Regions from separate parts of the Variovorax sp. 10L426 genome, predicted to be linked through region 2. Evidence: riboswitches for the same ligand, from Rfam matches in the RefSeq annotation. Region 2 holds a riboswitch; the other holds the start of a gene.

Region 1 (3,404 bases), on a different contig from region 2:
GGCCTCGGTGCCGACGATCTCGTCTTTCAGGATCGCCGGGAAAGGCCCCGCCAGATCCCAGGTCTGGAAGAAGGGGCCCCAGTCGATGTACTTGGCAAGTTCGGTGAGATCGAAGTTCCGGAACACGCGGCGGCCGATGAACTTCGGCACCGGCGGCACATAGCCCGACCAGTCGATCGGCGTCTTGTTGGCGCGCGCCTTCGCGAGCGGCCAGAGCGGCACCTGCTTCTTGTTGGCGTGCAGTTGCCGCACCTTGTCGTAATCGGCGTTGATCTCGTCGATGTAGTTGGCCGCCTGCTCGGACAACAGCGACTGCGCCACGCTCACGCTGCGCGAGGCATCGGGCACGTAGACGACCGGGCCTTCGTAGTGCGGCGCGATCTTGACTGCCGTGTGCACGCGGCTGGTGGTCGCGCCGCCGATCAACAGGGGAATCTTCCGGATGCGGAAATGCTCGTCCTTCTGCATCTCGCCGGCGACGTACTGCATCTCCTCCAGGCTCGGCGTGATGAGGCCCGACAGCCCGACGATGTCCGCGCCCTCGACCTTTGCGCGCGCAAGGATCTCGTGGCATGGGACCATCACACCCATGTTCACCACTTCGAAGTTGTTGCACTGGAGCACGACGGTGACGATGTTCTTGCCGATGTCGTGCACGTCGCCCTTGACGGTGGCGATGACGATCTTGCCCTTGGTCCGCACGTCGCGGCCCGCGGCCTCGTCCTGGCGCTTTTCTTCCTCGATGTAGGGAATGAGGTGGGCCACCGCCGACTTCATCACGCGGGCCGACTTCACCACCTGCGGCAGGAACATCTTGCCCTGGCCGAACAGGTCGCCCACGATGTTCATGCCGTCCATCAGCGGGCCTTCGATCACGTGCAGCGGCCGGCCGCCCTTGGCGAGGATCTGCTGGTAGGCCTCCTCGGTGTCCTCGACGATGAAGTCGGTGATGCCGTGCACCATCGCGTGCGACAGCCGCTGGTTGACATGCACCGGGTGCTCCGGCGTGCCGCGCCATTCGAGCTTCTTGCTCTCGTCCTTGGCACCGCTCTTCGCGGTCTCGGCGACTTCAACGAGGCGCTCCCCGGCATCGGGCCGGCGGTTCAACACGACGTCCTCGACGCGCTCGCGCAGTTCGGGCTCCAGGTCGTCGTAGACGCCGACCATGCCGGCGTTGACGATGCCCATGTCCATGCCCGCCTTGATCGCGTGGTACAGGAACACGGTGTGGATCGCTTCGCGCACCGGGTCGTTGCCGCGGAAGCTGAAGCTCACGTTCGAGACGCCGCCCGACACCTTCGCACCCGCCAGGTTCTCCTTGATCCAGCGCGTGGCGTTGATGAAATCGACGGCGTAGTTGTTGTGCTCCTCGATGCCCGTGGCGATCGCGAAGATGTTCGGGTCGAAGATGATGTCCTCGGGCGGGAAATCGATCTCATCGACCAGGATGCGGTAGGCGCGTTCGCAAATCTCGATCTTGCGTTCGTAGGTATCGGCCTGGCCCTTTTCGTCGAAGGCCATGACGACCGCCGCCGCACCGTAGCGACGCAGCAGCCGCGCATGGTGGCGGAACTGGTCCTCGCCTTCTTTCATGCTGATCGAGTTCACGATGCCCTTGCCCTGGATGCAGCGCAGGCCGGCCTCGATGACTTCCCACTTGGAACTGTCGACCATGATGGGCACGCGCGCGATGTCGGGCTCGCTGGCGATCAGGTTCAGGAAGCGCACCATCGCGGCCTTGCTGTCGAGCATGGCCTCGTCCATGTTGATGTCGATGACCTGCGCGCCGTTCTCGACCTGCTGGCGCGCGACGGCCAGGGCGTCCTCGAACTGGCCGTTCAGGATCATCCGCGCGAAGGCCTTCGAGCCGGTGACGTTGGTGCGCTCGCCGATATTGACGAACAAGGCGCCCTCGCCGATCTGCACCGGCTCGAGGCCGGACAGCTTCATCGGGGGGACGAGGACTGGAGAGGAATCGGAAGACATGGGCTCACCTGCGGGCAATGGAATCAGGCGAGCGTCGTTGCAATCCATGGGATGGAAGCCCAAGCCTGACGCGGCCGTCTCGAAGCCAGACGGCGGCGCTGCAACGCTCCTTGGGAGCCGCGGATTTTACGCCGGCTGCGCGACAGTGGCGGCCGATGCGGGCAGGCCGAAGAGCGCGTCGAAGGCCCAGTTGAAGACGAAGGTGTAGACCAGGAAGAACACGACCAGTCCGAGGTCCATCACCAGCGCATCCCACAGGCTGACGTCCAGCCACCAGGCGAAGATCGGCACGAGGAAGGCGACCAGCCCGCCCTCGAACCCGATCGCGTGGGCGATCCGGCGCTTCAGGCTGCGGCCGCGCACGGCCTGGCGGGATTCCCAGCGCTCGAACAAGGCGTTGAAGCTCAAGTTCCACAGCACGGCGATGACCGAGGCAATCACGGCCAGAACCCCGGAGTGCCCCAGCCCCTGGCCCGACATCAGCGCCAACCCGGCGCTTGCCGCCACGATGGCAATGCCTTCGTAGAGCGAGATGTAGACGACGCGACGCTTGAGCCCTTGCATGAAATCAATCCCGTTTGGTTGGTGTTGGGATGGACTTTATGTGTCATCGGCTGATATATAAAGTCATCTTCTTTCAGATTTGTTGATAGATTGGGCGCGCATGAGCTTTTCCAGCGACAACGTGGAGGTGTTCCTCGCCGTCCTCGATCACGGCTCCTTTTCGGCCGCGGCCCGGACGCTGGGGAGGGTTCCGTCCGCCGTCAGCATGACGATTGCGAATCTCGAAGCCGAACTCGATCTCCAGCTCTTCGACCGCAGCGGCCGTGAACCCCAGCCGACAGCGGCTGCGCGCTCGCTGGAACCGCAGGCGCGATTGCTCGCTGCCCAGCTCAAGCAGCTCCAGGTGCAGGCGCTGGCGCTGACGCAGGGGCTGGAGAGCCGACTGACGCTCGCGATCGCGCCTGAGTTGCTTGCGGCGCCCTGGAGCGGACCGTTGGCCGCACTGGCGAATGAATTTCCGCTGCTGGAGGTCGAGGTGCTGGCCGCGCCCCAGGCTGACGCGCTGAGCCTGCTGCACAGCGGTCGGGCCCAACTGGCGTTGGTCTTCGAGCGCCCGAGCCTCGACGGCCGGGAGGGCTTTCAGGAAGTGGCGAGCGACACCATGGTGGCCGTCATGGCGCCCGACCATCCCGTGCTGACCGCCGCCGGTGGCCGGTTGGGCGCGGAGCACCTGACGACGACGCGGCAGATCGTGGTCGCCGGGCGCGATCTCGCGAGCAGCGATCCGCGCTTCGTGTTCGCGCGACACGTCTGGCGCACCGACAACGCGCTCGCGGCGCTGAGCCTGATCACGGCCGGCCTCGGGTGGGGCTGGCTGCCGCGCAATTTCGCTCGACCGCATGTGGCAGCGGGTG
Region 2 (3,404 bases):
GCGCACTTCGCGGTCCATCTTGTTGACGAAGGTGATGATGGGCGTGTCGCGCTGGCGGCAGACCTCGATCAGGCGGCGCGTCTGTGCTTCGACACCGTTGGCCGCGTCGATCACCATCAGCGCCGAATCGACGGCGGTGAGAACGCGGTAGGTGTCTTCGGAGAAGTCCTTGTGGCCCGGCGTGTCGAGCAGGTTGATGACGTGCTCGCGATAGGCCATCTGCATCACCGAGGATGCGACCGAGATGCCGCGCTGCTTCTCGATCTCCATCCAGTCCGACGTGGCATGTCGCGAAGCCTTGCGCGCCTTGACGGAGCCGGCAATCTGGATCGCGCCAGAGAACAGCAGCAGCTTTTCAGTCAGCGTGGTCTTGCCGGCGTCCGGGTGGGAAATGATCGCAAAAGTGCGGCGGCGGCGGGTTTCGGAGGCGAATGTCATGGGGTGAACGCGGTGCGCGCTCACGGGCGCGGGCGGCAGAAGGCAAAGCCCGCAATTTTACCGAGCGACCCGCCGATGCGCCGGCCGACACCGCATTTACATGGGCGGCGTGAATCCGTTGCGGCCCACGAGCAGGCTCGAGGCGGTCGGCTTGCCATCCTTCACTTGCACCGAGACGACGACCTTTGCGCCCTGGACCAACAGGGCCGACTGATCGTCCTGTGCGGGCTTGAAGGTGACGATCGGCGTGCCGGGCGGGACGATCACGGTCTTTTCGCCATCCGCGTACTTGAGCGTCAGCTTCAGGCCGCCCCGTCCCGAGGAGGGCGCGGCGCCCAGCGATGAAACCGTGGCGTTCGTCATCGTGCCGTTGGGCATGTAGTCCCAGGGATAGAAACCTTCGGCGGTCCCGCGCATGGACTCGGGAAACACCAAGACCTCGACGGCGCGCTGGGTGCCATCGGGCTGCGGCACCGAACCGGCACCGACGAAGCTGTTGGCCTTGATGGCGGCCGGCGTCAGGGGGAGCACCTCGAGGACGCGCAGGTTGGCGGGGCGCGCCATGGTGACGACTTCGCCGCCGCGGCCCTTGACGGTCAGGGTGTTCGCGTCGACGTGCACAAGGACACCTCGTACGCGTACGGCTTGCGCCCAGGCAGCAGCCGGCACAACGACCGAGGCGGCAATCACGAACGAAGTGACAAGAACTCCGGCTTTGAACATGTTGTAACGCCTCTGACTCAGTGGTTCCGGGGAAGCGTTGGAGTCTAGGACTGATCAAAAAGTGCTGCTGGCGACGCTTCGCCGCCAAGCGCTAAAATGCCTCGTTCCGAGGAGCGTTGCAGCGCCGCCAGGCGTGAGGCTCGGACCACCATCGCAACCACGCTCACCCGCTGTTCTCGCGGTGAGTCCTTTCCCCGAACGCAGTGGCATCTTTCAAACTTGCTTTGGAGCCAACATGAGCGCCGTTCTCAAGAACCCGTCTTCCACCGACCAGGCCATCACCGACATTTCCCTTGCCGCCTGGGGCCGCAAGGAAATCCGCATCGCCGAAACCGAAATGCCCGGCCTGATGGCCATCCGCGAAGAGTTCGCCAAGAGCCAGCCGCTCAAGGGCGCGCGCATCACCGGATCGCTGCACATGACGATCCAGACAGCCGTGCTGATCGAGACCCTGCAGGCGCTGGGCGCCAACGTGCGCTGGGCTTCGTGCAACATCTTCTCGACGCAGGACCACGCTGCCGCCGCCATTGCCGCTGCCGGCACGCCGGTGTTTGCGATCAAGGGCGAATCGCTGGAAGACTACTGGGACTACACCCATCGCATCTTCGACTTCGGCCCCAAGGGTTCGGCTGGCGAAGGCCCCAACATGATCCTGGACGACGGCGGCGACGCCACGCTGCTGATGCACCTGGGCCAGCGCGCCGAAAAGGACCAGAGCGTTCTCGCCAACCCGACCAGCGATGAAGAGCGCATCCTCTATGCGGCCATCAAAGCGAAGCTCGCGGTGGATCCGACCTGGTACACCCGCAAGTCGGCCGAAATCATCGGCGTGACCGAGGAAACCACCACCGGCGTCCACCGACTGAACGAGATGAGTGCCAAGGGCACGCTGCTGTTCCGCGCCATCAACGTCAACGACTCGGTGACCAAGAGCAAGTTCGACAACCTCTACGGCTGCCGCGAATCGCTGGTGGACGGCATCAAGCGCGCCACCGACGTGATGATCGCGGGCAAGGTTGCCTGCGTGGCCGGCTACGGTGACGTGGGCAAGGGCTCGGCCCAGGCACTGCGCGCATTGAGCGCCCAGGTGTGGGTCACCGAGATCGACCCGATCAACGCACTGCAGGCCGCGATGGAAGGCTACAAGGTCGTCACCATGGAATATGCCGCCGACAAGGCCGACATCTTCGTGACCACCACCGGCAACCGCGACGTGATCCGCCACGAGCACATGCTCGCGATGAAGAACCAGGCGATCGTCTGCAACATCGGGCACTTCGACAACGAGATCGAAGTGGCATCGCTCGAGAAGTACGAGTGGGAAGAGATCAAGCCCCAGGTCGATCACATCACCTTCCCTGACGGCAAGAAGATCATCCTGCTGGCCAAGGGCCGTCTGGTGAACCTGGGCTGCGGCACCGGTCATCCGAGCTTCGTGATGTCGTCGTCCTTCGCGAACCAGACCATCGCGCAGATCGAACTCTTCACCAAGCCTGATGCCTATCAGGCCGGCAAGGTCTATGTGCTGCCCAAGCACCTCGACGAAAAGGTCGCCCGCCTGCACCTGAAGAAGGTCGGCGCCATGTTGACCGAGCTGACGGACGCACAGGCTGCGTACATCGGTGTCGACAAGAACGGCCCCTACAAGCCGGACACCTACCGCTATTGAGCGGACACGGACGTAGCGCTTTGCGCGCGGATCAGTTGCTCGTCGAACGCGGCCTTGCTGCGTCGCGCTCGCAAGCCGTTCGCCTCATCGCGGGCGGATTGCGCTGGCGCGACGGCACGACCTGGCGCGTGGTCGCCAAGAACCGTGACGAGATACCCGAGTCGGCGGAGCTGGAACTGCTCGATCCTGCCGAGGCGCGCTACGTCTCGCGCGGCGGACTCAAGCTCGAAGGTGCGCTCGGCGAGACGGCGATCGACCCGCGCAGCAAGCGCTGTCTCGATGTCGGTCAGTCGACCGGCGGATTTACCGACTGCCTGCTGCAGCAAGGTGCGGAGCACGTCATCGGCGTGGACGTGGGGCATGGGCAACTGCATCCGCGCATGCAGGCCGATGCGCGCGTGACTGCCGTCGAAGGCGTCAACGCCCGTGCACTCCGCGCCGACGACTGGATCTCGCAGTCACCCGCGGATTCGGATTTCGATCTGATCGTGGGCGATCTGTCCTTCATCTCGCTCACGCTCGTGCTGCCGGCGTTGACACCGCTGCTCAAGGCCGATGGCAATCTGCTGATGCT

Evidence for each region. A riboswitch is a leader RNA that binds a small molecule or an ion and turns the genes downstream of it on or off. The one in region 2 is predicted to bind S-adenosylhomocysteine.
Region 1: it holds a riboswitch for S-adenosylhomocysteine, as region 2 does, so the genes downstream of both, metH (methionine synthase) here and ahcY (adenosylhomocysteinase) in region 2, are expected to answer to the same signal.

Annotation. Positions count from the first base shown of each region.
Region 1 is NZ_JBFTJF010000013.1:14,626-18,029, forward strand. It holds gene metH (methionine synthase) at 1-1,986, opposite strand, end outside; S-adenosyl-L-homocysteine riboswitch at 2,009-2,104, opposite strand; gene AC1DHL_RS19085 (PACE efflux transporter) at 2,113-2,550, opposite strand; gene AC1DHL_RS19090 (LysR family transcriptional regulator) at 2,651-3,404, shown strand, end outside.
Region 2 is NZ_JBFTJF010000014.1:72,482-75,885, forward strand. It holds gene AC1DHL_RS20395 (peptide chain release factor 3) at 1-438, opposite strand, end outside; gene AC1DHL_RS20400 (hypothetical protein) at 535-1,161, opposite strand; S-adenosyl-L-homocysteine riboswitch at 1,264-1,333, shown strand; gene ahcY (adenosylhomocysteinase) at 1,397-2,830, shown strand; gene AC1DHL_RS20410 (TlyA family RNA methyltransferase) at 2,851-3,404, shown strand, end outside.